DNA from 4 places in the Undibacterium sp. RuRC25W genome. Region 4 is predicted to be linked to each of the others. Evidence: predicted binding sites of a transcription regulator. Region 4 holds the regulator's gene; each other region holds the start of a gene.
What was found. Region 4 encodes sigma-54, which starts transcription at its own class of promoters, with help from an activator protein. Its sites were predicted from a motif close to TGGCANGNAANCTGCTTT; they were not measured.

Region 1: a site for sigma-54 is predicted at 5,582-5,599, ahead of ACO0KV_RS07100 (ammonium transporter). Genes of this name have one in related genera too.
Region 2: a site for sigma-54 is predicted at 4,926-4,943, ahead of urtA (urea ABC transporter substrate-binding protein). Genes of this name have one in related genera too.
Region 3: a site for sigma-54 is predicted at 1,867-1,884, ahead of ACO0KV_RS06500 (TorF family putative porin). Genes of this name have one in related genera too.

The regions. Positions count from the first base shown of each region.
Region 1 is NZ_JBMPPD010000011.1:30,567-38,526, reverse strand. It holds gene ACO0KV_RS07130 (RrF2 family transcriptional regulator) at 117-557, shown strand; gene nirK (copper-containing nitrite reductase) at 760-2,259, shown strand; gene ACO0KV_RS07120 (formylglycine-generating enzyme family protein) at 2,267-3,097, shown strand; gene ACO0KV_RS07115 (SCO family protein) at 3,094-3,732, shown strand; gene ACO0KV_RS07110 (DUF3079 domain-containing protein) at 3,869-4,069, shown strand; gene ACO0KV_RS07105 (hypothetical protein) at 4,089-4,265, opposite strand; gene ACO0KV_RS07100 (ammonium transporter) at 4,331-5,533, opposite strand; gene ACO0KV_RS07095 (penicillin acylase family protein) at 5,944-7,960, shown strand, end outside.
Region 2 is NZ_JBMPPD010000023.1:4,774-12,733, reverse strand. It holds gene urtD (urea ABC transporter ATP-binding protein UrtD) at 1-756, opposite strand, end outside; gene urtC (urea ABC transporter permease subunit UrtC) at 753-1,838, opposite strand; gene urtB (urea ABC transporter permease subunit UrtB) at 1,835-3,445, opposite strand; gene urtA (urea ABC transporter substrate-binding protein) at 3,619-4,872, opposite strand; gene ACO0KV_RS11670 (hypothetical protein) at 5,106-5,459, shown strand; gene ACO0KV_RS11665 (hypothetical protein) at 5,580-6,689, shown strand; gene ACO0KV_RS11660 (beta/gamma crystallin-related protein) at 7,304-7,960, shown strand, end outside.
Region 3 is NZ_JBMPPD010000010.1:3,866-11,825, forward strand. It holds gene ACO0KV_RS06490 (YifB family Mg chelatase-like AAA ATPase) at 1-1,084, opposite strand, end outside; gene ACO0KV_RS06495 (accessory factor UbiK family protein) at 1,319-1,561, opposite strand; gene ACO0KV_RS06500 (TorF family putative porin) at 2,036-2,782, shown strand; gene ACO0KV_RS06505 (P-II family nitrogen regulator) at 2,797-3,135, shown strand; gene ACO0KV_RS06510 (ammonium transporter) at 3,167-4,747, shown strand; gene ACO0KV_RS06515 (tetratricopeptide repeat protein) at 5,031-6,305, opposite strand; gene ACO0KV_RS06520 (hypothetical protein) at 6,430-7,047, opposite strand; gene ACO0KV_RS06525 (DUF2288 domain-containing protein) at 7,238-7,540, opposite strand; gene ACO0KV_RS06530 (IMPACT family protein) at 7,589-7,960, opposite strand, start outside.
Region 4 is NZ_JBMPPD010000013.1:38,297-46,256, forward strand. It holds gene ACO0KV_RS08045 (cation:proton antiporter) at 1-273, opposite strand, end outside; gene ACO0KV_RS08050 (KpsF/GutQ family sugar-phosphate isomerase) at 483-1,457, shown strand; gene ACO0KV_RS08055 (KdsC family phosphatase) at 1,457-1,993, shown strand; gene lptC (LPS export ABC transporter periplasmic protein LptC) at 1,990-2,613, shown strand; gene lptA (lipopolysaccharide transport periplasmic protein LptA) at 2,652-3,218, shown strand; gene lptB (LPS export ABC transporter ATP-binding protein) at 3,238-4,002, shown strand; gene ACO0KV_RS08075 (RNA polymerase factor sigma-54) at 4,013-5,497, shown strand; gene hpf (ribosome hibernation-promoting factor, HPF/YfiA family) at 5,607-5,951, shown strand; gene ACO0KV_RS08085 (enoyl-CoA hydratase/isomerase family protein) at 6,116-7,210, shown strand; gene ACO0KV_RS08090 (ABC transporter ATP-binding protein) at 7,584-7,960, opposite strand, start outside.

The DNA of each region.
Region 1 (7,960 bases), on a different contig from region 4:
TTTACTGAGGTAACATGGGATGTTTTTTTTTTAGCATTAAGTGATGCGTGAGTTTAAATAGACTTTTTTAGTGCAGCCCCGCATTGAAATAGGCGGTGCAGAAATAGAGCAAGAAAATGAGATTAACTGCTTATACAGATTACACTTTGCGTACCTTGATTTATCTGGCTTTGCATAGAGAGAGATTGGTCACCATCCAAGAAATCGCGGAATTTCACGATATATCAAAAAATCATTTGACGAAGATTGTGCACCAGTTGGGGATGTCTGAGATGGTCGATACCGTGCGTGGTCGCCATGGTGGACTGAAGCTAAAACTGGAGCCCGGTAGTATTAATATCGGTGATGTCGTGCGTAGTACTGAATCAGATTTTTACATGGCAGAATGCTTTGACCCAGCCAATAATACCTGTTCCTATGCAGAAGCTTGTAGGTTAAAAGGGGTGTTAAATTCTGCGACTAATGCATATCTTGCCGTGCTTGATGGTGTCTCTCTTGAGGATTTAATTTCAAAAAATAAAATGTTTAGTAAAGTACAGATACATACAAAAAAATAACATAAAAGACCAACATCGGTGCTGCCTTGGGTACGATCTAACTTTTGGGGCCAGCGTTAAATCGATGATAGGGTTGATGTTAGACAATAAGAATTTTTTGAAACTTATCTTTGGTCAAGGATTTTTGTAGCGCAGCTCGCTATTGTGAATGGGAAAAAATGTTTCTGCTATACCTCATTTTCTTACATTCAAAGGCATTGCTATGAAAAATTCGTTTAGAAATTTCTCTCGCTCACTTGTTTCTCAAGTGTTGTTGGGGAGCTTGGTATTGGCCTCTGTGGCAACTTCTGCAGAGACGAAAGTTAGTAAAATTTCCGGTGACTTTGGACCGCCACAAGGGCCTGCAATCCATGCAGTGCTGACCAGCCCACCACATGTCCCTCCTCCAATACACCGCAATTTCCCTGCGAAGGTGATCGTCGATCTTGAGGTGGTAGAAAAAGAGATGGCAATCTCGGAAGGTGTTAAGTACATGTTCTGGACTTTCGGTGGAACAGTACCGGGCAGTTTTATCCGGGTTCGTCAGGGTGATACGGTGGAGTTTCATTTAAAAAATAATCCTGCCAATAAAATGCCACATAACATTGATTTGCATGGTGTAACTGGGCCAGGTGGTGGTGCAGCTTCCAGTTTTACAGCACCAGGGCACGAATCACAATTTACATTTAAGGCATTGAATGAAGGCGTGTATGTGTATCACTGTGCTACTGCACCAGTAGGTATGCACATTGCCAATGGTATGTACGGCTTGATTTTGGTAGAGCCACCGCAGGGCTTGCCAGCCGTTGATCATGAATATTATGTGATGCAAGGCGATTTTTATACGACAGGAAAGTACCGGGAAAAGGGCTTACAACCTTTTGATATGGAAAAGGCCATCGACGAAAAACCGACCTATGTATTGTTTAATGGTGCAGAAGGTGCATTGACTGGTGATAAGGCATTAACTGCTAAAACCGATCAGAAAATACGTCTGTTTATTGGTAATGGTGGCCCTAATCTGGTATCGAGTTTTCATGTAATTGGCGCAATCTTTGATAAAGTCAGATTTGAAGGCGGTAGCAATTTCCAAAAGAACGTACAGACGACGTTGATTCCAGCTGGTGGCGCCGCAGTTGTCGAATACCAGACCAAAGTTCCTGGCAGTTATGTCTTGGTTGATCACTCGATATTCCGTGCTTTCAATAAAGGCGCTTTAGCGATAATGAAAGTTGACGGCCCAGCGAAGAAAGATATCTATTCTGGCAAAGAACTCGATTCGGTTTATCTGGGAGACAGAGCGCAGCCAAATATGTTGGCAGTGAGTACGGCGACGAAAGCAGCGGAAAGCGGTAATTTGACCTTGCAAGATCAGGTGAACGCTGGCGCGCAGTTGTTTGCTGGGACTTGTTCTGTCTGTCATCAAAGTAATGGTGCTGGCTTGCCAGGTGTGTTCCCACCGTTGGCGCAATCAGATTTTCTAAATGCGGATCATCAACGTGCAGTGAATGTTTTGTTGCACGGTTTAAATGGCAAAGTCACTGTCAATGGCAAAGAGTTTGATTCTGTGATGCCAGCGATGAATCAGTTGAACGACGATGAAGTGGCTAATATCCTGACTTATGTGTTGAACAGCTGGGACAATAAAGGTGGTCAGGTCCATGCGAATGAAGTCAAAGATGCGCGCGCAAAAGTAACGCCGACCAAAGCTGCTGAGCATTAAGAAAATCATGCTTAAAAGGAGTTTTTTTCAACGGATCAATGCACAATTAGTGGCGGGAGTAAGTTTTTTACTCTTATCATTTTCTGTGCAGTCCGCTGATTATGTGGCGATACAGGGCAACACGTTTTTCAGCGTGTTGTCTGGCTCAGAATTGAAAGATAGCGCAAAAGTCAGCGATTTTTATATGAGAAGCACCCCCGTAACGAACGCTGAATTTCTGGCATTTGTTCAAAAAAATCCAAAATGGCAGCGCGATAAAATTCCTACCATTTTTGCCGAAAGTAGTTATTTACAAGCATGGGCGAACGCAGAAGATATAGGGGCTGGTTTGCAGAAGGAGAGGGCGGTCACGAATGTCAGTTGGTTTGCAGCTCAAGCATTCTGCGCTTCAGAGCATGCACGATTACCCAGTTGGTATGAGTGGGAATTGGTTGCTGCTGCTGATGAGCATCGTGCTGATGCTCGTAGTGACCCACAATGGCGTGCACGTATCCTTTCCTGGTATTCGGCGCCCTCTGATGCAACGTCTAATCAAATCAATAGCGTACCAAATTATTATGGCGTCGCTCACATGCATGGCGTGATTTGGGAGTGGGTGAGCGATTTTAATGCCTTGCTATTGAGTGCCGACAGTCGTAATCAAGGTGATCCCGATAAGTTGAAATTTTGTGGTGCTGGTGCAATTAGTCTGCAGAATAAAGAAAATTACGCCATTCTCATGCGCGTAGCATTGTTATCGTCATTGACGGGGGCAAGTACCACCGCCAATCTTGGCTTCCGATGCGCACGTGATGTGAATACTGAAATGCAAATTCAAAAAAATAAAAGTAAAAAATGAAAAGATTAATTGGTTCGAACATCGTCAGAAAAATTTTGATACCTAGCTTTTTAATGTTGGCAAGCACTGCATTATGGGCGGCAGATGTTAGTACCAAAAAAGTTAACGTAGAAGTAGAAAATCGCAATCTCCCCAGCGATTCTGTGTATCAACTTCCAATCATATTAGAGGATCAGCAGGGTTCAAAATTTAAGTTTTCCGCACATTCCGGTAAGGTAACGTTGATCAGTATGTTCTACAATTCTTGTGAATTTGTATGCCCCATGTTGATCGATACTATTCAATTGCTTGAAGAGAAATTATCAACAGACGAGCAGAAAAAAATATCGACCTTGTTGGTCACCTTTGATCCTGTACGTGACGATCTCCCAACCTTAGAATCCATTGCTAAAAATAAAAATTTGGACGCGAAACAATGGAAAATTGCACGCACCGATATAGCATCGGTACGGCAATTGGCAGCAACGCTCAATATTCAATATCGGCAAATGGATAGTGGCGAATTTAATCATACCAGTGTGATTATTTTATTAGATGAACAGGGACGGATTTTGGCGCGAAGCGGCGAACTGGGTACTGTCGATGGTGAATTTCTTGAGAAAATTAAGTTGGCAATTAAACGCACATCCTTCTAATCGCTCGTTGTTGCAAAAAATATCGAATGCGTAGTGACAACCATGTAAAAGCAGAAAAAGTCAAAAATCCAATGTTTGGTTTGTTAGAAGAGGCGGAAATTGCATATGAAGGTTTTAGGTATTACTCGTCACTCTGATGACTAAAAAATTTCCAATCCATCCTAAAAATCCAGAACGCTTATGTTGGGGATGCGACAAGTACTGTGCGGCCGATTCGTTGGCATGTGGCAATGGTAGTGAAAGAACTCAACATCCAGTTGAGCTCTTTGGTTCTGATTGGGTTGAATGGGGATTGGATCGGGACTACCGCGTTATCGAAATCAAATCAGATTTCTAGCAGACGGTTGCATCCATTCTTACGCTGGACGGAATGGTCCCGCCAGCGCATCAATATGGTCTAACTCAAAGAATAAGTGGCATACCATCGTCTGCAAACCAACATTACTTCCAGCGGAAAACGTAAGCCCTTGCTGCTCAGCATATTCAGCATATTCAGCATATTCAGCATATTCAGCAACAACTACCGATCGCATCAAAGGCCTTCGTTTTACTTAGCCACACTCTTCTCAATATTATTGCGACAGAGCCTATGTTTTCGCTACCAGTTCGAATCCCGTTCAGGTGTCGAGGATATATGATGGATGGATAGGTCGGCACCTTGGAATTCCTCTTCCTGGCTAAGACGTATGCCAAATACTAATTTCAGCGCGCCGTAGATGATAAAGCCCCCCGTGAGCGCGATAATGATACCCAGCGCAGTGCCGAGCAACTGAGACATAAAAGAAATCCCGCCTGCCCCGCCCAGCGCTTTCAACCCGAAGATACCTGCTGCCAATCCTCCCCATGCGCCGCACAGGCCATGCAGAGGCCAGACGCCAAGGACATCGTCAATCTTCCATTTGTTTTGAGTTTGCGCGAATATCAGGACGAAGATGGCGCCGGCGACGCCTCCGGTCACGAGTGCGCCGATTGGATGCATGACATCCGATCCGGCGCACACTGCAACCAGCCCTGCCAACGGTCCGTTGTACACATAACCGGGATCGTTCTTGCCGAGTAACAGCGCGACCAGAGTGCCGCCTACCATGGCCATGAGGGAGTTGATTGCGACGAGGCCATTCATTTTTTCAAGCGATTGCGCACTCATGACGTTGAAGCCGAACCAGCCTACGGTTAGTATCCAGGCGCCCAACGCGAGAAAGGGAATCGACGAAGGTGGATGCGCCGCGATCGCGCCGTCTTTCTTGTAGCGACCGGTACGCGCGCCGAGCAGCAGCACTGCAGGCAATGCCACCCAACCACCCACTGCATGTACGACGACCGATCCGGCAAAATCATGGAATTCTGCAGAGAAAGTCGCGTTGAGCCAGCCTTGGATGCCGAATCGATGGTTCCATGCGATTCCTTCGTAAAGAGGGTAGATGAAACCGACTAGAAGTGCAGTGGCAACCAATTGCGGGTAAAACTTTGCCCGCTCGGCGATACCTCCTGAGATGATTGCTGGGACGGCGGCTGCAAAGGTCAGCAAGAAGAAGAATTTGACCAATTCATAGCCATTTTTATTTGCAAGCACATCGGCCGAAGCAAAAAAATCAACGCCGTACGCAACCCCATAGCCCACGAAAAAGTAGGCAAGGGTCGAAATTGCAAAATCGACCAGTATTTTTACGAGTGCATTGACTTGATTCTTGCGCCTGACCGTTCCCAGTTCAAGAAAAGCGAACCCAGCGTGCATCGCCAAAATCATGATTGCACCGAGCAATACGAATAGTGTGTCGATGCCGTTTCTCATTCCGTCCATTGTTCAATCTCCCCAATTTAGCGCGGTTATAACGTAGAATGCCTCAATAAAGCAATAATCACGCCACTTTGGTGCGGTATTTTAAGCTATTGATTTTATTGATGAAAATTAAAATTTACCTTGAGATATTTCACATTTGCACTTAAATGTCGCAGTTTTCGGCATATTTTGGTGCAAGTATATAGGTGATTTTTTGTAACGATGCATAAAGTAATTGTCGTTGTTTTCGCGTTCTAAGGTCAGTGTCTGCTGCTTTAATGGATTTTCGTATTTCCTTTAACGGCCGATAAGTGGGTAAAACAAGATGCACGATATCGCGCCCATGAAATCAAAAGCTAAAACAAAACGCAACTTGAGACGTGCGAAAGAAAAGGCGGATCACGTTGGCAAATAATCTCAGGAGTATCCCGATGCGTCTATACCCAACAGCGAAGCAAGTTGTCTTAGCGTGTGTGAGCAGTCTTTATGCTTTGTCCAACGCCGTGGCTGCAACAGATGCTGGGGTGCCGCGCCATGAACAAAAATTAGAACGGGCACGCTGGCAAGCGACTGCAAAGCGCGTCAAGATTTTGCGTGATAAATGGGGAATACCACATGTGTTTGGTCAATCTGATGCAGATGCCGTATTTGGTCTTTTATATGCACAAGCAGAAGATGACTTCAATCGTATCGAACTCAATTACATCAATGCCATGGGCCGCTTAGCTGAAGTCGAAGGCGAAAAAGACATATGGCGCGACCTGCGTATGAAAATGTACATTCAGCCAGCCGCAATGAAAGAGAAATACGAACAAAGTCCACCGTGGTTGAAAAAATTGATGGTGTCCTTTGCGGATGGCCTAAATTATTTTCTCTATAAACATCCTGAAATTACACCGAAGTTATTTACCCACTTCGAACCCTGGATGGCGCTGACGTTTAGTGAAGGGAGTATTGGTGGCGACATCGAAGATATTAATCTTCATAATTTAGAAAAATTTTACGCCCCAGATACAGCCAATGTCATCGCAGTTGCAGATAATGGCTTTGATGCTGAACCTCAAGGTTCAAACGGTTTTGCTATTGCACCAAGATTAACTGCAAATGGCCACTCCTTATTACTGATTAATCCACACACTTCATTTTATTTCCGTCCGGAAGTGCATGTTGTTAGTCAACAAGGTCTCAATGCCTATGGCGCGGTGACCTGGGGACAATTTTTTGTCTACCAAGGGTTTAACCAACATCTGGGCTGGATGCATACTTCCGGTGGTGGCGATGTGATCGATGAATATCTGGAAACCATCACAGAGAAAGACGGTCAATTTTTCTATCAATATGACAATGAGCAACGGGCTGTGAAAGTAGTACCGATAACCATTCCCTACAAGACAGTAAATGGCATGGCTAGCAAAACTATTCAGACGTTTTTCACACATCATGGACCAGTTATTCGTGCTCAAGATGGCAAATGGGTGACTGTGAAAATGATGGAAGAACCCTTAAAAGCGTTGATGCAATCTTATGGCCGCACCAAAGCCAATGACTATCAACGCTTTTACGACGTCATGCAGTTACGTACGAATTCGTCCAATAATACGGTTTATGCTGATGACCAAGGGAATATCGCTTATTTTCACGGCAATTTTATTCCGAAGCGAGACCCGAAATTTGATTGGAGAACACCGGTCGACGGCACGACTTCCGCTACCGAATGGCAGGGCTTACATGAAATAAAAGACACTATCCATTTATTCAATCCAGCAAAAGGATGGATACAAAATACGAATAATTGGCCATTTACTGCTTCTGGCGCTGTGGATGATCCCCATTCCAGCAGCCCGCACGAAAAAGACTATCCGCAATACATGTGGGCACTACCAGAGAACGCACGTGGCATCCATGCCGTGCAGGTATTGGAAGGCACCAATGCGCTCACGATAGAGGGATTGATTCGTAAAGCTTACGATAGTTATCTCACCGCATTCGAACCGATGATTCCCGCATTGCTTGCTGCATATATGGGCAGCGACGATATACGCCTAAAAGAAAAGTTGACAGAACAAATCGCCCTATTGCGATCGTGGAACCTACGTTTCGCAATTGATTCAGTGCCGACTTCATTAGCAATCTACTGGGCACAAGATATGGTAAAAAGTAGCGCAGAGAAAGCGCGTGCGGCACATATGCCCGTATTGAATTACATCCGTGATCACATCAATCCACACGAACGCTTGCTATCGCTCTTACGCGCCAGTGATAAACTCAATGCAGATTTTGGTACTTGGAAAACACCATGGGGCGACATCAACCGTTTTCAACGCCTCAGTGCCGATATTCACCAGGAATACGATGACAACAAACCAAGTTATCCAGTGGCATTTACCTCAGCCAATTGGGGTTCCCTCGCTGCATTCGGCATGGTAGCGGAGCAAAAGAACAAGCGCA
Region 2 (7,960 bases), on a different contig from region 4:
CCCTTGCTGTGCTATCTCTGTGACGAAACCCATATCATGCTCAACGACCATGATGGAATGTTTGCCCCGTAATTCATTGAGCAGCTCTGCTGTTCTGACCGTTTCGGCATCCGACATCCCAGCCACGGGTTCATCAAGCAAAATTAGTTGCGGCTCCTGAATGAGCAACATGCCGATTTCAAGCCATTGTTTTTGTCCATGCGATAAGAGCCCGGCAAGGCGCGAATCCTGATCATGCAAACGGATCAGCGCCAGAACGGTAGCGATTTTATCTTTTTGTGTGCTTGTAAGTCTGGCGAATAAGGTCGTCATAACGGACTTATTCATTTTCATGGCCAGCTCCAGATTGTCGAATACCGTATGTTGCTCAAACACCGTCGGCCGTTGAAATTTACGTCCGATGCCAGCATGGGCGATCTCAACCTCATTCATTTTGGTCAAATCCATCGTTTGACCAAAGAATGCAGTCCCAGAGGATGGTCGAGTCTTACCAGTGATGACGTCCATCATCGTTGTTTTACCAGCGCCATTAGGACCAATAATGCAGCGCAACTCACCGACTGAAATATCCAGATTTAAATGGTTAATCGCTTTAAAACCATCAAATGAAACGACGATGTCTTCCAGATACAAGATCGCACCGTGGGTCGTATCGACACCTTCCGGCTTCAACCGTTGGTAAGAAACACCCTGATCTCCGGTTGCCCCTTCATATTGCTGACCGGGACGCAGAACACCACTCATCACATAATTCATGCGACCTCCCGGGATTTTTTTAATTTTGCCAGCACGCCTAGAATGCCTTGCTGCATAAACAGGGTCACCAGAATGAACAATAATCCTAGCGCAAACAACCACAAATCTGGAAACGCCGCAGTGAACCAGCTTTTAAGCCCATTGACAGCAAACGCACCCAGGATCGGGCCAAGCAAGGTACCACGTCCACCCACCGCCGCCCAGATCACCATTTCAATTGAATTGCCAGGCGACATTTCAGATGGATTGATGATTCCCACTTGTGGCACATACAAGGCACCGGCGACACTGCACAACACGGCAGACAAGGTCCAGACGAATAACTTAAACCACAATGGGTTATAACCAATAAACATCAAGCGTGATTCAGAATCGCGCACGCCTTGCAGCACCCGTCCCAGCTTAGACGTGACGATCCAGCGGCACAACATCAATGCCCCTAACAAAAACGTTAAGGTCACCAAAAACAAGACCGCCTTCGTCGACGCCGCAGTCAAGTTAAATCCTAGTAGGCGCTTGAAATCCGTAAAGCCATTATTGCCACCAAAACCCGTATCGTTTCTGAAAAACAGTAGCATAAACGCGTAAGTCATTGCCTGCGTGATGATAGAAAAATACACGCCTTTAATCCGCGATCTGAAGGCAAAGAAACCGAAAATAAATGCTAACAATCCCGGCACCAATATCACCAACGCCATGCAATACCAGAAATTGTCTGTCATCGCCCAATACCACGGATACGTTTTCCAATCGAGAAACACCATAAAATCAGGTAAGTCACTTTGATAAACACCATCGTGACCAATCGCCCGCATCAGATACATGCCATGCGCATACGCTCCAAGAGCAAAAAACACCCCGTGGCCCAGCGATAAAATACCGGTATAACCCCACACCAAATCCAGCGCCAGTGCAGCCAACGCATAACACATGAATTTTGCGACAACGCCCATCAGGTAACCCGATACATGTAAGGTGTGTCCCTCAGGGAAAGTCAGATTCAGAATCGGTAATAACGCTGTGATAGCGGCAAGAATACCGATCGCCATCCAGGTCGTCCGTGGAAATAAATGGCGCATCATTCGACACTCCTTCCTTTGAGTGCAAATAAGCCTTGCGGACGTCGTTGTATGAAAATAATAATCATGACGAGGATCACAATTTTTGCCATAACAGCACCAGCAACGGGCTCCATAAATTTATTGATTTCACCCAGGCCAAAGGCCGCCAGCAAGGTACCCGCCAACTGTCCTACACCGCCCAGCACCACCACCATAAACGAATCGACGATATAGCTTTGCCCAAGATCAGGACCAACGTTACCAAGCTGCGATAACGCAACTCCGCCAAGCCCCGCAATCCCTGAACCAAGGCCAAACGTGAGCATATCAATCTTACCCGTCGCTACCCCGACGCAATCAGCCATTCGGCGGTTTTGCATCGCTGCGCGGACAAATAAACCAAGACGGGTTTTATTCAGAATCAGCCAGACTGCACCAACGACCAGCAATGAAAAGAAAATAATCGCAATACGGTTATACGACAAAACTAGTGATCCCAATACCGTAACCCCACCGGACATCCACGATGGATTCGCAACCTCCACATTTTGCGCACCAAAAATAGAACGCACAGTTTGCATCAGGATCAGACTAATTCCCCATGTACACAACAACGTCTCTAATGGACGACCATATAACCAACGAATGACGGTACGTTCCAAGATGATACCGACCAATCCAGATACAAAGAACGCCGCTGGGATCGCCAGCAATAAATAGCCATCAATTGCTTGCGGAAAAAAATGTCTGAATAACAGTTGGCATCCATACGTTGTATAAGCACCGATCATGAGTAATTCACCATGGGCCATATTGATGATACCCATCAGACCAAAGGTAATCGCCAATCCCAACGCAGCTAACAACAACACACTGCCTAACGAAACGCCATAAAATAAATTGCCGACAAACTCAGTACGCGCCAGTCTGCCATTTAACGCGTGTAGCGTTGAGACGACTTCAATCCGGATACTTTCATCGGGTTCCATGTAGCTGCCATCCGAATTCTGCCGAAGCATGGATTCGAGAATAGGTTTCAGACTCGCGTTTGTTGTCTCTGCCAGACTGTGGACAGCGGCTTTACGTGCGACAGGATCAGGAGATTGCAGATTGGCGCTAGCAATCAGCAGTTGTAATTGTGCTTTGATTTGAGGGTCGCTCTCCTGCGCATCCGCACGCTCGAGCAAAGGCAATTGTTCAGCAGTGGCTTGCTGTTGTAAATCATGGACGGCCGCCATGCGGACAGTCCGGTCTGTAGAAAATAATTTCATACCCGACAAGGCACTATCGAGGGCACCCCGTAAGCGATTATTGATAGTTAAGGCATCAGCACCATCAGGCAGGGTCGATATTTTTCCGGTGCGCAGATCAATGGCGGCGTCACCCTCCACGATGAACACCGCCTGATCTTTGACGTACACATTTTCATTCTTTAACGCATTGAGTACCCGTGCCGCCTCGACGTTGGCGAGGGCTGCAATCGCATTAACGGCGACGATGCGTGTATCCGGATCATCTCCCGCAAGCTCTTGCAATAGTTGCGGCGCTATCGTCGCCTGCGCAACACAACAAAGTCCAAAGCCAAGCAATATGCCAAGCACTATGTGACGGATTTTTTTGATGTTCATAGAGAGAGCCAAAGGATACTGCCGGGGATGTGATGCAACTCAAGTAAAGACGGTGCCAAGACGATGCCGACAGCGATTAACACCTTACCGCGTTAATCGCCCCACGGCATCCGAACATACATCCCGATGCACATCACAACACACATCAAGACGTCTGAAACAGACGCGTCAGATTACAATTTTTGCTTACCTTCGTTACCCTGGATGTACGGGCTCCAAGGTTGAGCACGAATTGTTTCTTTGGTTTTGTAGACGACGCTAAATTGTCCATCCGCTTTGATTTCACCGATCATGACTGGTTTGTGCAGATGATGATTCGTTGCATCCATCATGAGTTCAAAGCCAGATGGCGCTTTAAAGGTCTGACCACCCATCGCGGCAATCACTTTGTCGGTATCTGTCGACTTCGCTTTTTCTACCGCTTGCTTCCACATATAGATACCAACATACGTCGCTTCCATCGGATCATTCGTCACGACCGTAGCTGCATTGGGCAATTTCTTTGCAGCAGCGTAGGCTTTCCATTTTTTGATGAATTCGGTATTGACTGGACTTTTAACGGACTCAAAGTAATTCCATGCGGCAAGGTGACCTACCAATGGCTTGGTATCGACACCACGTAATTCCTCTTCACCCACCGAGAAAGCCACAACTGGCACATCGGTCGCTTTTAAGCCAGCATTACCCAACTCTTTATAGAACGGCACATTGGAGTCACCATTGATGGTGGAAATAACGGCAGTTTTACCCCCTGCTGCAAATTTTTTGATATTGGCGACGATGGTCTGATAATCAGAATGACCAAATGGTGTGTAGACTTCATCGATATCACTGTCTTTTACACCTTTACTATGCAGGAATGCGCGCAGAATTTTGTTGGTAGTACGTGGATAGACATAATCTGTTCCCAACAACACAAAACGTTTCGCGCCGCCACCTTCTTTGGACATCAGGTATTCAGTTGCCGGAATCGCTTGTTGGTTTGGTGCCGCACCAGTGTAAAACACGTTTTTCTCCAGCTCTTCGCCTTCGTACTGCACTGGGTAAAACAGCAGACTATTCAATTCTTTAAAGACGGGTAGTACGGATTTACGGGACACCGAAGTCCAGCAACCAAACACTACAGAAACTTTATCCTGAGAAACCAATTGACGGGCTTTTTCAGCGAACAGCGGCCAGTTGGAGGCCGGATCAACGACCACCGGTTCGAGCTTTTTACCAAGCACACCACCATGCGCATTGATTTCATCAATCGTCATCAATGCGACGTCTTTTAAGGATGTTTCTGAGATGGCCATGGTACCGGACAACGAATGCAAGATACCGACCTTGATAGTGTCCGCAGCAAATGCTTGCGACATCCAACCTGTGGCTGCCAAGGTCATTGCGGCCAACGCAGTGGCTTTTAAAACGGTGCGACGTGTCATGATTTCTCCTGATGATGGTTAAATACGAAAAGACTACGAGCTTCATCAGGGAGATAGCAGTAAACGTGCCAGCCTAGACGTCACCACCTATGACCAATCTCAACAGGTGATACGGCGCACTAATACTGAGGGTATAGAAAATAAAAGAGGAACAAAGATGTGCAAAAAGGAGCAAAGAATAGATGCTAAAACACGTCATCATCAAAAACAATGAATCAAAATGAGGAGTTTATTTGCAGCGCACAATTCCGGTGCAAGCGTCCATCAGTCATTTTTTTTTGGGGGGAACAGAAAAGATCAATGCGGAAGCTGGTTACCCAGTTCCGCATTGGTATGAGATCGGTGGCTTGTCCGCTCATCGCAGACAAAACGCACCTCGCTGCCGTCATACATATCAGTTGTATGTACAGCAGGTGAAAAACATCATATCAAAAAAATATGACATTGCTATGACTAAAATCAACAGATACCGCTTTCAGAACGGAGATTATCGGCTTTACGATCACCAGACACTCATTTTCTCGCAAAATGATCCTGCGGGGAACAACCTTAAAGAACTCTCCCCTTCGGTGAAACGCTTGCATTAACACAATATGAACGTCATCTTACATTCATTCTATTATCACCTACGGTCGGGTGGTGACATCGATGACCTCTGTTAAAATGCACCTCTGCAAGCAGGCTTTCGGCCACGCAAGATATGCCAATTGCCCACACAATCACAACTGATTGAAACGACTGCAGATATTAGCAATAGCAATCATTTTATTTTTATGAAGCAAACCATGCCAGCCAACAGTATCCGTTTTGAATCCCGCGTTACGACCAGTCATCTGCATTTAAACAATGTTCTGGAACATGCTTTTAAGCACACTGATGAGCATAAAGCAGTCCTGGTCTACGATGAACAATGCGAACTGGCATGTATCTTAAGTGCAGCATACCGGCAATGTCTTCCAAACGCTTTATGCATTGATTTTGACAGCACAGCCCCTGCAGACATATTGCAGACACTCGCAACACTACAAAGCGGTGATCTGGCAGTGTTAGTCCAGTCAACCAACTTCCGTCTGGAAGCCTATCGACTACGCGTGGAGTTGTTTAAACAAGGCTTGAAAGTCATCGAACATCCGCACCTAGGGCGCATGGAAGGTGATGAAATCGATTATTACATTGATGCCCTCGCCTATGACCCGCATTACTACCGAGTTGTCGGACGTAAGCTAAAAGAAAAAATTGATATGGCAAGCCACGGCGTTATCGATAGTGATGGTGCTGAATTAATTTTTAGCGGTCAGTTTGAATCAGCAAAACTCAATGTTGGCGACTATAGCGATATGAAAAACATCGGTGGTCAGTTTCCGATCGGCGAAGTATTTACAGAATCCGTGAACCTGGAAGACGTCTACGGAAAGGTGCGTGTATTCGTGTTTGGTGATACCACCTTTAGCATTAACAAACCGGAAAAGCCGATCACACTCATCGTAGAGAAAGGTCAGGTAATCGGCACAGAGGACTCGACACCGGAATTTGACCAAGTACTAGCAAATATTCGTGCTGATGATGGCGTAGTGTGGGTCCGTGAAGTAGGTCTTGGCATGAATCGCGCCTTCAGCAAAGACAGGACTGTGCGTGATATCGGCACCTATGAGCGGATGTGCGGCATTCATTTATCATTAGGTTCTAAACACGGTAGCTACGCAAAACCTCATATTAAGCGCGGCGAAGGCAGACATCATGTCGATGTATTTGCAGTCACCAAGTCTGTCCGCTTTGGTGACGAAGAAGTCTACAGCAATGGTCAATGGCGTGTCTGATCACGCTACTAACTTTTATTGAAATGATAAACGTCTCTCAATTTGAATCAATTATTGGTATGAGAAGTACCTGGATAATTTAAATTTATAGTAATCATGTCAATACCTCCTTTTTAGCCGAACACTCACTCACACTGTGTGATGTTTATCATTAAGGCAATAGACCTCTACAAACAATTTTGCTCCCATCACCTTAAGAAGTCCTCATCGGAAACCGTACCTCGATGCTTAACTATTTTTCGGTGTTGATTTGAAAAGCTACAATTAAATTAACTTATATTGTAGAGACCATGTTATACCTTTGGGCTTATCATGTCATATCAGATGCAAAAATGTCACGCTGATAAAGCGGGCTGCTGTTAGTTTGATTTTCATTTTTATAAATGATACAAACAAAGACCATGCCCTCCAAGATGTTTGCTAGCCAAAGAAAATTCTGGGAATTGATGTTTTATAGAATTTCAGTTGAAAACAAACGTCTGATCAAATGTCTTATGTGTTTCACCGTACTGAATTTCCTACCAACAAGTCCCAGAATGTCTAGGAATGTTGCGTAATAACGTTACGCCCCATGATTTGTTCTGTCATTAATAAAATATTCTTTGGAGAAGGCGATGAACCTACTTTTCAAATCGGCCATTGTGGCCGCTACCCTGACATTGTCAGCACAAGCGATGGCGCAGATCATACTTTACGAAAATAACGGATGGCGTGGACGCACTTTTTCAACCGCCCACGAAGTTGGCGATCTGAATCGGTATGGTTTTAATGATAAAGCCTCTTCGATCATTGTTGAGAATGGCCGATGGGAAATATGCGACAACGCAGGTTTTGGTGGTAAATGCATGATTCTCCAAAAGGGGAATTATCCCTCGCTGAGTTCCATGGGTATGAATGACCGGATCTCCTCATTAAGACCAGTCAATGATCGCGATCACTACGACAACGAAGCACCACAGCAAACAGGCCCGGCGTATGAATATCGACGTCGTCCGGATGAAGATATTTTTCAGGCGCAAGTCACCTCAGTACATGCCGTCTATGGTGCGTCAGCGCAGCGATGCTGGACCGAGCGTCAGCAGACGAATGAACCATCCCACAACAATGTCGGTGGAGCAATCGTCGGTGGCATACTTGGCGGGGTGCTTGGTCATCAGATAGGTGGTGGAAGCGGTCGTGATATTGCCACTGCAGGTGGTGCGGTTGCAGGTGCAGTGCTTGGTTCAAACGTTGGCGACAATTCTGGCTCACACAACTCAAGAGACGTACAG
Region 3 (7,960 bases), on a different contig from region 4:
CATAGCCACAAGGACAAGGATTCATCGCGGCAACGAGCTGAAATCGTGCCGGAAAGTCGGCCTGACGTGCCGCGCGCGAAATCGTAATGTGACCCGATTCCAGCGGTTCGCGTAAGACTTCTAAGACTTTACGGTCAAATTCTGGGAGTTCATCTAAAAATAGCACCCCCCGATGCGCGAGAGAGATTTCTCCGGGGCGTGGGTTACCGCCCCCACCCACCAGCGCGACTGCAGAGGCTGTGTGATGGGGGGCGCGGTACGGCCGTATCTTCCACTTGTCAATCGAGAAGCCTGCTGTCAGTGATTGCACGGCAGCTGATTCCAACGCTTCCTGATCGGTCATGGTGGGCAAAATACCCGCAAAGCGCGCTGCCAGCATGGATTTACCTGTGCCGGGTGGACCGACCATTAATACGGAATGAGACCCAGCAGCGGCAACTTCGAGTGCCCGCTTGGCTTGTAACTGTCCCTTCACCTCGCTGAAGTCGGGGTAGATTGCTGCCTGCTTAGTCTCAACGGGGCGATGACGGGATAGCTTATCGTCACCGGAGATTGCGGCAAAGTGAGTGCAAACTTGGAGCAATGAATCTGCTGGGTAAATCGTCGCATCGCTGACTAATGCCGCTTCGTGCGCATTGGCGCTCGGTAAGATAAAGGCACGTTTGCGTTCCGGCCTTGTATCGCGCTGACTCTGGCAAATTGCAAAGGTCATTGCCAGGGCACCGCGAATCGGCCGTAACTCACCTGATAACGAGAGTTCACCTGCGAATTCATAGTGTTCCAGCATTTCGCCGGGGATTTGGCCTGAAGCAGCGAGGATGCCGAGGGCAATCGGCAAGTCGAATCTGCCTGATTCTTTGGGTAGATCTGCCGGCGCCAGATTGACCGTAATTCGCTTAGCCGGGAACTCAAAACGCGCGTTTTGTATGGCTGCGCGGACCCGGTCTTTGGATTCTTTGACTTCAGTTTCCGGCAAACCAACGATGGCAAAAGCTGGTAGACCATTCGCCAGATGCACTTCAACAGTCACTTGTGGCGCATGCATGCCGGCCAATGCACGGCTTTTTAAGACGGCAAGACTCACATTTTTCCTTTATGCTAAAAAGCTCTCACGCCCATACGGAATTAACCCCAGCAGAACGGAGGGGCGACGCATCAAATACCACTTTGTCTTTTAAATCAGTCCAGTCGCCGTGAATAATTTGATGAATACGACTGTAACCCGTCACCAAACGGGTAAGGATGACGTACTGGTGTGCATCCAGCAGATCGGATGCACCAAGGTTAAGAAAAAGAGAAAAAACTGAGGATACCCCGCTTACTTTGGTGGGATCTGTGTTTCTAATGCTGCCACACGCGCTTCTAGTGCTTCCAGCTTGGCACGGGTCTTGGCTAACACTTGTGCCTGAATATCAAACTCTTCACGTGTGACCAGATCTAGTTTAGAGAATCCCTGGGTCATCATTGCTTTGACATTTTTTTCTATGTCTTTTGCTGGTGAGTTTTCCAGTGCCTGGCTAATTTTTGCCTGCATGTCGTCGAAAAAATTTTGCTTGTTCATGGTGTGTTGTCCTGGTTATTGACGGCTACGCACATTTATGGTGCGATTTTTTTACTATCAGATTACATTAAAACGTTTGCTGCAAATTGGTGCAAATCGACTGTTCGTTCAGACCAGTTGGGTAGTGTAGTTTTGACTAAAAGGAAATCATAACCTAAAGCTAGAGAGCTGCCCATGGTCTTAGCGCCTCTCTTCACAACAGAGATATGACAAGGCGTAACAAAGCGGTCACCGCAGGGCGATAGGATCATAATTAGAGACAAAAAATTAAGAAAAATTCAGTTGTGTATTGTTCCCAAGACACCTGGCACAACTCCTGCTTATACAAAAGCGAAGAGCTCTATCAAGTTCAATGAGTTCATTTCCCGCAGGGTCACGGATGATCTTCTGGCTTTGTGTATCAGCGGTTGACGAAGTGAGTTCAAGGCAGTTTCTTAATTATTAATAATGTTCAAACCTTTAAGGGGAAGCAAAATGAAGAAAGCTTTACTTGCTGTTGCAGTGGCCTCAACGCTCATGACTGGATTTGTACATGCTGAAGACGCAAAACCAGACAATGAAGTTAGTTTTAATGTTGGTGTTGCGAGCGACTATCGCTATCGTGGCATTTCTCAGACTCGTCTGGATCCAGCATTGCAAGGCGGTGCGGACTACACAAATAATCCAACAGGCTTTTACGCTGGTACCTGGTTGTCTTCCATTAAATGGACAAAAGATGCAGGCGGCGGTGGCGATGTTGAGTGGGATTTGTACGCAGGTAAGCGCGGCGAAATCACTAAAGACGTGACGTATGACGTTGGTGTTCTGAGCTATGTTTATCCTTCCAATGGTCTGGGTAATGTCGCTGGTTTAGTTAACGCAAACACCACTGAGATCTACGGTCAGGTCGGTACAGGTCCTTTCTATGCAAAATACTCCAGTTCTGTGACAAACCTGTTCGGTAATGCAAACAGTAAAAACAGCGGCTACCTTGATTTGGGCGCGAATGTCGAGTTGACAGAAGCGTACACATTGGTGTTGCATGCTGGTCGTCAGATGGTTAAAAATAACTCTGCGTACTCGTACACTGACTGGAAAGTTGGCGTAACTAAAGAATTTGTTGGCGTTGCTTTCACTTTAGCGGCGATCGGTACGAATGCTAATAGTTCTCTGTATGTAACACCAGCGGGTAAATTCACTGGCAAGACAAGTCTGGTCTTGACGGCCGTTAAAACTTTCTGAAGACCGAGGATAGTATGAAACTCATTACAGCGATTATCAAACCTTTCAAACTCGATGAAGTGCGTGAAGCCTTATCGGAAATGGGAGTACAGGGCATCACCGTGACCGAAGTCAAAGGTTTTGGCCGCCAAAAAGGTCATACCGAGTTGTATCGCGGTGCTGAATATGTCGTTGATTTCTTGCCAAAAACTAAAATCGAAGCCGCTGTGGATGATGCGATTGTTGATCGTGCTATTGAAGCGATCGAAAATGCAGCCCGTACCGGCAAAATTGGTGATGGAAAGATTTTTGTCTATGACTTGCAACAGGTTGTGCGTATCCGTACCGGCGAAACCGGCAACGACGCACTCTGACGCACTCTGATTGATTCATTAGGGAATTCATATGAAAAATATATTTAAAAATATGCTGGTAGCAGGTGCCTTGCTTGCTTCAGTAGGTTTTACGTCCGTCGCATTGGCGGACGATGCACCAGCAAAAGCTGACGCCACTGCGGCATCCGCAGTCACCGCTTCAGCACCAGCAGCAACTGCTACCCCAGCGCCAGTCGTTGCACCTGCTGCGGCTTCTGATGCAGCAACTGCTTCCGCACCTGCCGCCGCTGCAGACGCGTCAGCAGCATCTGCACCAGCGGTCGTTGCTAACAAGGGTGATACTGCATGGATGCTGGTTTCCACGCTGTTAGTGATCCTGATGACGATTCCAGGTCTGGCATTGTTCTACGGTGGTTTGGTCCGCTCCAAAAACATGCTGTCCATCCTGATGCAAGTGTTCATGATCTTTGCTGTGATCATTGTTCTGTGGTGCCTCTATGGCTACTCCTTGGCATTCACTGAAGGTAACTCTTTCATTGGTGGTTTTGATCGTGTGTTCCTCAAAGGTATCTGGGATCCAGTTAAAGGTACATTCGCGACCGCTGCAACATTCAGCAAAGGTGTTGTGATTCCTGAGTTTGTTTATGTCGCTTTCCAGGCAACGTTTGCAGCGATTACTTGCGGTCTGATCATCGGCGCGTTTGCTGAACGTGCAAAATTCAGCGCAGTACTGGCATTCGTCGTGTTGTGGTTCACATTCAGCTACCTGCCGATTGCACACATGGTCTGGTTCTGGACTGGTCCTGACGCCATTAAAGATGCAGCAACTGCGGCAGCTGAGTTGGTTAAAGGTGGTTTCCTGCAACAAAAAGGTGCACTTGATTTCGCTGGTGGTACTGTTGTGCATATCAATGCAGCGGTTGCCGGTCTGGTTGGCGCGATCATGATTGGTAAGCGTGTTGGCTACGGTAAAGAATCCATGGCACCACACTCTCTGACAATGACAATGATTGGTGCTTCGTTGTTGTGGGTGGGCTGGTTTGGTTTCAATGCTGGTTCAGCATTAGAAGCAGGCGATATCGCAGCACTGGCATTCGTCAATACGTTGTTGGCAACAGCTGCAGCAACGGTATCCTGGGTGTTCGGTGAATGGATGTCTAAAGGCAAACCATCCATGTTAGGTGGCGCTTCTGGTGCTGTTGCTGGTTTGGTTGCGATTACGCCAGCATGTGGTTTCGTGGGTCCAATGGGTGCATTAGTCATCGGCTTGCTGGTAGGTGTGATCTGCTTGTGGGGTGTCAATGGTCTGAAACGCCTCATCGGTGCGGATGATTCTCTGGACGTCTTCGGCGTACACGGCGTTGGTGGTATCTTCGGTGCGTTGGCAACCGGTGTGTTCGCTGCACCAGCGTTGGGTGGCCAAGGCATCATGGACTATGTTGCTAACAAAATGTCTGCTGATCCATATGTGATCTTTGATCAAGTCAAAGTACAGGCGATTGCCGTTGGTACAACAGTCCTCTGGTCCGCAGTGGTATCCGTTATCGCCTTCAAACTGGTTGATATCGTCATCGGCTTGCGTGTACCAGAAGATGAAGAACGTGAAGGCTTAGACATCACCAGCCATGGTGAATCTGCATACCACTCTTAATTGAGCGGGAGGTTGCAGAAAGGTTTGATGTAGCAAAGCTAGTATCCTCAGTACGTGTATAGAGCGCACGGTGCTGATTTTATGAGCGGTTTAGCGTCATTGCTAAACCGCTCTTTTTTTGTCCCTGCCAACAACATCACGACAAAGCCAGTCTTTAAGATGAAGTAACATTTAAGGCACACTAGCGCAAGCAATCAGTTGTGGATTGCTTGAGAATGCAGAGCGCAAAAAAAGCGTGGCAGAAAATATCCTGGCACGCTTTTCAGACTTCAGATAGAAGAACTTATTTTGCTACTGGCGCTTCCAGTGGCTTGAACTTCAACCACAGCGAGGCGATATCCGCGGCGCCATCCGTGCCTTGAATGGTACCGAATGCTTCCGCTGCTTTATCACGATTACCCGCTTTGAGATAGGCGAGGCCTAAATGCAGTTTTGCTTCGTCAGCAGATTTCAGTCCGCCTTTAGCGATACCTTGATCGATCAGCGCGATACCTTTTTCAAATTGACTGTTAACAACGTAGTTATAACCAATATTGACCAAGCCAACGCCTGTTTTTGCATTTTTTGCGGCGGTTTCGCCAGCGTCCAATGATTTAACGTCGTCAGCCGCTTGTTTATTAACACGGTCACGTAATTGTTTATGTTTCGCAGCTTCTTTGCCTGCACCCAGCACGTTAGCGGCATAGCCAGCATCAACCACTGCTTTTGCTTCTGTCGGTAAGCCAGCCAACAACGCCAGTTCTGCCATTTCTACATATTGTCCTGGATCGTCCATATTGTTCGTTGTGAGCATCAAACGATACAGGTCCAGACGCAGGCGATCGGAGAACCCTGGTTTATGCTCAACGCGGTAGAGTAGATCACCCCAGTATTCTTTGCTTGGGTGGTAGGTGATCATCAATGTCAATAGCGAGGTGTAACCCGCGGTATCTTTGATCTGTTGATAGCTGCTTCCCAGCAAACGCAAGGTTTCTTCGGTTGGCGCGCGTTTTGCTGCCTGATCTTCGGCCACAATACCTTTGAGTTCCGTAATCGCATTCGGGAAATCGTTTTTGAGGTAATACGCTCGGGATAACAAATTATGCATCGAGGCGTTGGCGCTGTCTTTTTCTAAAAAGCGCTTAGCCCAGATAATAGCGGAGTCATATTTTTTTTCATTGAAATAGGTACCCGCTAAACCTTCGATCAAACGCTGTTTCTCATTGTCTTTGAGGAACTCAGATTTAATCATCCCTTCGAAAGCAATTGCTAACTGATCGGTATTACTCGTTCCAGATGCTACAACAGCGTACATACGATCAATCACGAAGAGTTCGTAAGGTGTTTTATTTTCAAAGGCCTTCAGAGCATTAATTTTTTCTGATGCTTGCGGATATTGTTTTTTATCAAGCAGGTCTTGAATTTCTGATAATGGTTTGCCCATTTCCGCACGGACAGTGGTTTGTTTCGCTTTGTCGGCAGCTTCATCCGCGTGAGCGATACCTGAGGTCACAGGAGCAATACCTGAGCCGATTGCTGCAAACATCATCGCAGCGAACAAATAGGAAATTTTTTTCATGGATTATCCGGTAAAAAATAAGGAAGGCCGCACGAGCACGGTTCTGATAGTAACGCTCAGCTGATTAAGTCTGTTGACTGTGTGGATGTGCGAAGCGGGCATTATAACTGAGGTAGCCACAGGTTCACCACTTACAAACCTTATCGCTTATGGCACTGGCTGCCAATGGAATCAGTGCCAACAAACCTAACCCAGAATAGGCTTGTCGGCAATCTTTGGCCTGCGCTTTTTTAACGCCTTCACCCAGACGCGTTTCAATACGCTCATCGCGTCTCAGTTCATTCTGCATTTTTTCAATTTCACCTGGGCGTCGCTGTTTATCCATTGCCAGCGCTGAGGCGCGCAATGCATCAAGATCAAGATGTATTGCTGGTTCAGGTTCGCTGCTGGTGATCGGCGTATTCGCGTTATTTGGAATCGCGATGGTCGGTGCGTTTGACGTGACGGTGATCGTCTTGGTTGTGGGGGAGGCAACATTTGCTTGTTTGCGCGACACCACAGGATGCGTGTTTGGTTTATCTTGTTGCGTTGGACTTTTTTCTAGCTTCGGGTGCGGCGGCTCGGGCTCTTGTCGAGGTAATTGTAGCAATTGCAGATACGTTGTTGGTGTTTCGCGCAACAACCCGAATTTGATCTGCGACTGCCACGCAAACCACAGCAAAGCATGTACCGACAACATGAGTAAAATGACAAATAACCGTTGCGATATGGGCGGTACAGGACTGACTGTCATTGCTGTCATCGTTAAACTCCCTGAGTGATATGTCACTGTGACAGATGAAACTTATTAAAAGTTCATTATCATTGAAGCGATGCCACTGTGGTGCAATCCGTTGCGGTATCAGCCTTGGGTGCCATAAGGAGCAAAAACTGAGGAAAAAACGAAGAAAGAACCTGAGAAAGAACCTAAGTTACTTCGTCACGGTCATCAATTATTGTTCTACCCGATGTTGAACAAGGATCCACGGTTTGATAACGACGGTCCATACCATGAGATTTTGCTCCAGCCAGGAGAGGGCCTGTTCGTCGGTGACCTTGGCAATTTTTCCAGCGATGACGAATGGCTGAATCACCGCCGTATTATCAGTTGCCATTGCTTCGGCAATCTCGACCAGATCAAGCTCGCCATCGACGGCGATCACATTGCCGCTGGCAAATTGTTTGAGTAATTCACTCCAAGGGAAAATCGCAGTTTCTTGGTTAATTTTTTCGCGTAAGGATTGTTCAGACGACATAGTAGTTTCTTGTAGGGGTAATAAAATAATAACTCACAAGGAGGCGCATCACTTTTTGATGTTGACTTGACCCTTTAATTGTTCAGTTAGTTCAGCAATCACGTCATCGACATTTTTTTCTTTAATACTGACGTGTATTTGCACCATCTCCCCATAAAAGACATCGGTGATATGCGTTGCATATTTTTCTAAGGTACGCCTGGCATGGGACTCATCAGCAAAACTGACTTCGATGCTGATATCCGCCAAGGTCTCAACAGCGATTAACTCTGCCATTTTAAAAGCTTCTGAAATGGCTTGTCCGTAGGCGCGCGTCAGGCCTCCAGCACCGAGTTTGATACCACCCCAATAGCGCACAACAACAGCGAGTACATTAATAACGTCTTTATGAACTAAGACGTTATACATTGGTTTCGCAGC
Region 4 (7,960 bases):
TCCCAGTCCGAAAACGTCCTTACGCATTGCCAGTAACTTCGATAGCGAAAATTCCAAACCTATTGAAAACATCAAAAAAACAACGCCAAATTCCGCTAATTCATGCGTCACGGCACCATCTTCAGCGACATTAAGACCAAAAGGGCCAACGAGAATACCTACCGTCAAATAGCCAAGGATAGGCGGCAATTGCAGCATACGAAAAGCCACTACCCCAAGGACGGCAGCAGCTAACAGAGCGAGAGTGGTATCAAGAGCATTCATAAGACGCATTATTGCCGATTTATGAGAAATTACTGTCGTTTTCCTAAGCAAAATTTACATTAATGCAGTCCATATTTTGCGATTCATCATCACTTCGTTACATCTGGCAAAGTTTTTGCTTTGTGGATTTCGTTTATACTGTCGGGATGAATGATTTGAACGCATCCTCCCTCCCAGACGCGCACACTGCCTCTGATGACGTCACGAACGACGCTGCCATGCGTGCTGTTGAGTTGGCGAGCCAAACTATACAAATTGAAGCTGATGCTTTAATTGCCCTACAAAAGCGCCTCAACAATGAGGATGCCGCAGGCTTCGCACACGCGGTACGGATGCTACTGCAATGTAAAGGCCGAGTTGTTGTCTCTGGAATAGGTAAGTCAGGGCATATCGCCCGCAAAATTGCAGCCACATTTGCATCGACCGGTACGCCGTCATTTTTTGTCCATCCGGCAGAAGCCGCTCATGGCGACTTGGGTATGGTAACGCCACAAGATGTCTTTATTGCCATCTCATACTCAGGCGAAGCGACAGAGCTGATGGCCATTTTGCCAATTATCAAGCGACTCGGTGTAAAACTGATTTCAATGACAGGCAATCCAGCCTCAAGTTTGGGTAAAATTTCAGATGTACATTTAAGCCTGCAGGTAGATAAAGAGGCGTGCCCACTCAATCTGGCGCCCACCGCCAGTACCACAGTAACGCTGGCTTTAGGTGATGCATTAGCTGTAGCCGTATTAGATGCGCGTGGCTTCCGCGAAGAAGATTTCGCCCGCTCTCATCCCGGTGGTGCTCTGGGCCGACGACTGCTCACTTATGTCAGAGATGTTATGCGTACAGGGGATGCTATTCCGAGCGTCTCACCCGATACCAAACTCACGTCCGCACTCCTTGAAATCACCAAAAAAGGGATGGCGATGACGGCAGTCGTCGATTCAGACCGCCATATTGTTGGTGTATTCACTGACGGTGATTTACGCCGCATGATGGAAGGTGTGTGTGATTTTACGCAAATCAGCATTGCTGATGTCATGCATCCTCATCCGCGCACAATTCGTGCCGATCAGCTAGCTGTAGAAGCAGTCGAGGTCATGGAAACCTACAGGATCAATCAAGTGCTGGTCGTAGATGAAGATAGCAAACTGGTCGGTGCGCTGCATATCCATGATCTGACAAGAGCAAAGGTAATTTAATGTCTGACGCATTCATAAAAGCAACAGCAAAAGCAGCAAAAATCAAGCTGATGATATTTGATGTCGATGGTATTCTGACGGATGGCAGCCTGCATTTTAGTCCTGACGGCGAAGCACTGAAAACGTTTAATGTTCTCGATGGACAAGGGATCCGCTTATTACAAAAAGCGGGTATCGCTACTGCAATTATCAGCGCCCGCAAATCTGCGATCGTTTCTAAACGCGCTTCAGACCTCGACATTACGCATGTCCGTCAAGGCATCCATGATAAAAAAACTGCCTTCTTTGAACTTCTGGCGGAATTGAATCTTACCAGCGACGAATGTGGCTTCATTGGGGACGACGTCATCGATTTACCAGTATTGACCCGTGTCGGATTTGCCGCAAGTGTCCCCAATGGCCATCCAGAAGTTCGCTCAAGAGTAGATTATGTGACCACGGCACTTGGTGGTAAAGGCGCTGCACGTGAGGTGTGTGACTACATTTTACGGGCGCAGAACAAATACCAACTCGCTTTAGCTGACTATCTGGCATGAAACCACAAATCACCATTGACCGAGCACAAATCTGGATTGCAGTAGCAGTCCTAGGGTTTATTGCGCTCGGAAGCTTTTGGGTGGAAAATGCGTTTCGCCAGAGTGGAGAAGAAGATGCACAAAAATCTTCCGTGCGCCTTGAGCCTGATTACTATGTAGAAAAATTCAACTTCATACGACTATCGAATAGCAACAAAGCGAATTACCATTTAACTGGTGAGAAGCTGATCCATCTGCCACGTACCGATCAGTATGAAATTACCAATCCACACATTAATAGCTTTGCCGATCAACGCACCGCAGTCACAATCATTGCAGCACGGGCTGTTGTAGATCAGAAATCCAATACAGTCCTACCGAAACGCGAACACGATATAGTGCGCCTGTATGACAACGTGACCGTTGAACGCCCAGAGGGCGACAACTCACATTTTATGCGTTTAGAAACAGATTATCTGATGTTGACCCCGGATGATGATTTAATTACTTCGGATCATCCCGTCACATTATTTACCCACGGTATAGAATCTCATGCAATTGGTATGGTCGCTAATAATTCAACGCAGCAACTGGAATTATTAAGCAAAGTACGCGCACGTTTAAAAAAACGTGTTGATTGAGAACTTACCTGACAAGAAACCCAATTAGAAAGTAAACCATGCGCCTGACTCTCATTTCTACTCGTCAGATTGTGAGCTCGATAGTATTTTTTGGCCTCTGCACTTCGGTAGTTTTATCGGCACACGCCGAAAAAGCCGATAGCAAAAAAGAAATGGTCATTGAAGCGGATCATCTGATCAGTGACGGCAAAACCAATGTCACCACTTGCTCTGGTGATGTGCACATCACCAAAGGGACCTTGGTCGTCAGCGCGGAACGTGCTGTTGCTAGCAAAACCCCTGATGATTTTCAAAACGTAAAACTCTACGCTAAGGCTGGGGGTAAGGTCAGGTTTCGCCAGAAACGCGACGGCGGGCCAGACCTGTGGGTAGAGGGTGAAGCTGAGCGTGCCGAATATGACGAAAAAACAGAATTTATTAAATTCATCTCTCGTGCCAAAGTACGTTACCTTGAAGGTAGCAAGGTCACCGACGAACAAGAAGGCGAGTATCTCTCTTACGATAGTAAAAACGATGTCTTTGTTGGCTCGAATACAAGCAATGGCACTGCTGTATCTGGCGGTGGAAGAATCCGTCTGACTATTCAGCCAAAGAACGACAAATAAAATATCAAAGAAATATAAGATGCCAACCAATACCTCAGAAAAAACCAGCACGCTGGTGGTAAAAGGCCTGCAAAAACGCTACGGCGCGAGGCAGGTTGTCAGAGATGTGTCATTGACCGTGAAGAGCGGCGAAGTTGTTGGCTTGCTTGGCCCTAACGGGGCGGGAAAAACCACCTCGTTTTACATGATTGTTGGCCTCGTCCCATCGGATGGTGGAAGTATTACCATAGACGGCATACCCGCCTCTGGACTGGCGATTCATGAACGTGCGGTCTTAGGTTTATCTTACTTACCGCAAGAAGCCTCAGTTTTTAGAAAACTCACTGTTGAAGAAAACATCCGCGCGGTTTTGGAGATACAAAAAGATGAAAATAACAAATTTTTATCTAAAGGTGTTATTCAACAACGACTAGATGCCTTATTGGCAGATTTACAAATCGAAAAAATCCGCGACAACCCTGCCTTATCTCTGTCGGGGGGGGAGCGGCGACGCGTCGAAATTGCCCGTGCTTTGGCAACAAATCCGCGGTTCGTCCTGTTAGATGAACCATTTGCGGGCGTTGATCCCATCGCGGTCATTGAGATTCAGCGTATCGTACGCTTTCTCAAAGAGCGTGGTATTGGCGTTTTGATCACTGACCACAACGTGCGTGAAACATTGGGTATCTGTGATCATGCCTATATCATCAATCAAGGTGCAGTATTAGCCAGTGGCAAGCCTGACGACATCATTGAAAATGAATCGGTCAGACGGGTGTATCTGGGAGAACATTTCCGGATGTGACGGAAGCATCATGAAACAAAGCCTGCAACTCCGCACTTCCCAGCATCTGGCGCTCACTCCACAATTGCAACAATCGATACGGTTATTGCAATTGTCGACCCTTGAGTTACATCAGGAACTGGAAACACTACTCATCGAGAACCCACTCTTGGAACGGGTCGATGATCCTATGGATAATGCAGTCAGGCTATTGGCAGATGGCGCAATCAATAGCACCAGTACAACACCTGATGCAGGCATGGAAATACCAGATTTACAAGCAAATACCACTACGTCGCAGGATTCACAATCTGACACTGAATTTGCAACGAATGACAGTGTCAGCGCAAACGAGGAAGACTGGAGCTTCAATGATGCGCCAGCAGGCCAATACAATGCCGAAGATGATGACGGTCAACGTCAGCTAGAAGCAGCGCACATTGGTCTGCGTGAGCATTTATCAGAACAAATGCGACTCAATTTGCGCGAACCGCGTGATTTGGCGCTGGTTGAACTCATCATTGATGCCATTGATGATAATGGTTATCTCAGCGAAACATTAGAAGAAATTCATGCGAGTCTGCCAATAGAACTGACTGTTGAGCTAGAAGAATTATCATTTGCGCTCTCTATGGTGCAAAGTTTCGACCCCGCCGGAGTCGGTGCAAGATGTCCGGCAGAATGTTTGGCATTGCAGATAAAACGTTTACCTCATATCCCATTCGTGACGCGTCGCTTGGCATTAAGTATTGTTGAAAATCAATTAAATTTATTTGCCCAACGGGACTTCACTAAATTAAAGAAAATTTTTGATTGTGATGATGAAGATTTACGTGAAGCACAGCTTGTCATCCGAACATGCAAACCACGCCCAGGCAGTGAATTTGCTAAAAGTAGTTCAGACTATGTCGTCCCAGATGTAATTGTCAAAAAAACGGCGAATGGCTGGCAAGTCGTACTCAATCAGGACGTCATGCCCAAACTGCGCGTGAGTAGCATGTACGCGAATCTGATGCGTCAGCATCGCGGCGAAAATGGTCTAAACACCCAACTCCAGGAAGCACGCTGGCTCATCAAAAATATGCGCCAACGCTTTGAAACCATATTGCGCGTTGCGCAAGCGATAGTAGAAAGGCAGCGTAATTTTTTTACGCACGGTGCAGTTGCTATGCGCCCCCTTGTTTTGCGCGAAATAGCTGATACACTAGGACTACACGAAAGCACAATTTCTCGTGTAACGACCCAAAAATACATGTTGACCCCACATGGCATGTTTGAGTTGAAGTACTTTTTCGGCAGCCATGTCGCGACGGAAACTGGGGGAGAAGCATCGTCCACCGCGATACGAGCACTCATCAAGCAGTTGATAGGAGCAGAAGACCAGAAGAACCCACTCTCTGACAGTAAAATTGCAGACATGCTGGGTGAACAGGGCATGGTAATTGCCCGACGTACCGTCGCCAAATACCGAGAAGCCTTGAAAATTCCTCCAGTGAGTATGCGTAAATCTTTATAAGTTTGTCCTTGTATTTACGGTTTAAATTGCTATATATGATTTAGCTCAAAACACTTCCGATGAAATGAGCGCATCATCATAGTATGGAACATTATTATAGGAGCACAGTATGAATCTCACCATCAGTGGACATCACGTCGAAGTAACTCCTGCAATTCGCGAATACGTACATACCAAGCTAGAACGGGTACGGCGTCACTTTGATCAAGTCATTGATATTGCCGTCATCCTGACGGTAGACAAGCTCCGAGAAAAAGAAAAACGTCACAAAGCCGATATCAATCTACACATCAGCGGAAAAGATATCCATGTTGAAAGTCTGGCGCATGATTTATATGCCGCCATTGATTCACTGGTCGACAAACTGGACCGTCAAGTCATTAAGCATAAAGACAAAATTCAGGAACATCAGCACGATGCAATAAAACATATGCCAGACCCGGCATCGGCATAATTTCCATCCCCTGAATAATCGGGGACATCAAAACAAAGGACGCTTTCTGGCGTCCTTTTTTGTTTATACCAAGCTCTTTGTTTAGCGATGTTGAAAGCACGTGACGTCTTGCCAACCAAAGCATAAAATGATTGCTTCATCACGATCAATTTATTGGTAATCCTATGAGCGAACACGTCCTGACATCCGTTAAAAATCATATCGGTTTTATTACGCTTGACCGCCCCAAAGCCCTTAATTCATTATCTCTGGACATGGTACGCGCGATGACTGCTAGCTTGCTCCAGTGGCGAGAAGATGAACACATCCGTGCCGTGTTTATTCAGAGTAGTAGCGAAAAGGCTTTATGTGCAGGAGGTGATATTCGCTTTTTTTATGACGTCGGAACAGCAACGCCGACGGGTGACAGCGCGCTATTAGAAGATTTTTTCACCGAAGAATATGCATTAAACCATTTAATTCATTTCTATCCAAAACCTTACATCGCGCTGATGAACGGCGTCGTCATGGGCGGCGGCATGGGCATTGCTCAAGCAGGCCCTGACACTAGCGTGCGCATCGTTACTGAGCGCACAAAAATGGCGATGCCTGAGGTAAATATCGGTTTATTTCCAGATGTCGGTGGTGGTTATTTCTTATCCCGCACACCAGGCCAAATCGGCACTTATCTTGGATTAAGTGGAGAGATCATTGTTGCTGCCGATGCCCTTTATGCTGGGCTGGCCGATGTGTTTGTTCCAACCACTGAAATCCCTGCTTTGATGGATTTCTTGAGCAATAGCGATGCGACTGATTGGCGTAAAGCGATTCACGATTTTGCTAGTGCGTTTGCGTCAAAAGTCGACCCAGCACAAAGCAAACTCGCCGCGCAACGTGCAGAAATTGATGCATTGTTCATTGGAGATAGCGTTCCTGTTATTACTGAACGCCTGAAAGCAAGCGACAGTACCTTTGCCCAGACGACCCTCGCAACAATGGCAAAACGCTCGCCATTACTGATGAGCGTCACGTTAGAACAATTGCGCCGCAGCGCCAGTATGTCAGTCTCAGATTGCCTGCGTATGGAAAGAACGATGGTGCGCCACTGCTTCAAACATGGCGAAGTCTTAGAAGGTGTACGTGCTTTAGTTGTCGACAAAGACAATCAACCACGATGGTCACCTGCAGACTTATCAGAAGTCACACGCGATATGGTAGTGGAATTCTTCACGCCAGTATGGCCAAAATACGCCCACCCATTGCGTTCGTTAGTGGGGTGATGGGGTAATGCTTCGGTGAAGTGACGTTGGTCGTTGATACCTAATCCAAAAGCCGCCCCTCCATTGCGCTTGCAGTAGAGGGGCGTTTTCTGCTTTCCATTTAGCGTAGCTAGTTTTGATTGTGCAATTACCTTTATCCGCTTTAGATAAAGCAATTTGTGCTTCACGGAAAACGGATCAGAAAGTATCTTTGTCTGAGCGAAGCGAATTTAGATACTTTCCCGTTTTACGTGACGCGCACATTGTTCCTACACACTGTGTTGCATTCGAAGAACGAAGTCTGCGGAGCGTTTCTTTGGCTCGCTTTTCCCAGCAAACCCTTGCGAAAAGAAACGTGATTGGCTGCCGAGATACGCAACAAAATGCCAGCACATCAATGCTGCGCATTCCCCCCCAAATACGCCGCCTTCACCGCCGGATCGTTCTGCAAACTCGCCGCAGGCCCATGAACAGAAATCCGCCCATTCTCAAGCACATAACCATAATCAGCAACCGCCAACGCAGCAGCTGCAAACTGCTCTACGAGCAACATAGTCATCCCTTCGTGCTTTAGACGCTGAATAATCCGGAAAACTTCATCCACTAAAATCGGCGCCAATCCCATCGATGGCTCATCGAGCAAAATCACTTCAGGATTTAACATGACTGCACGTGCCATCGCCAGCATTTGCTGCTCACCACCAGACAAGGTGCCAGCGAGCTGATCGCGACGTTCACGCAGGCGAGGAAATAACTCCATCGCCTTTTGCA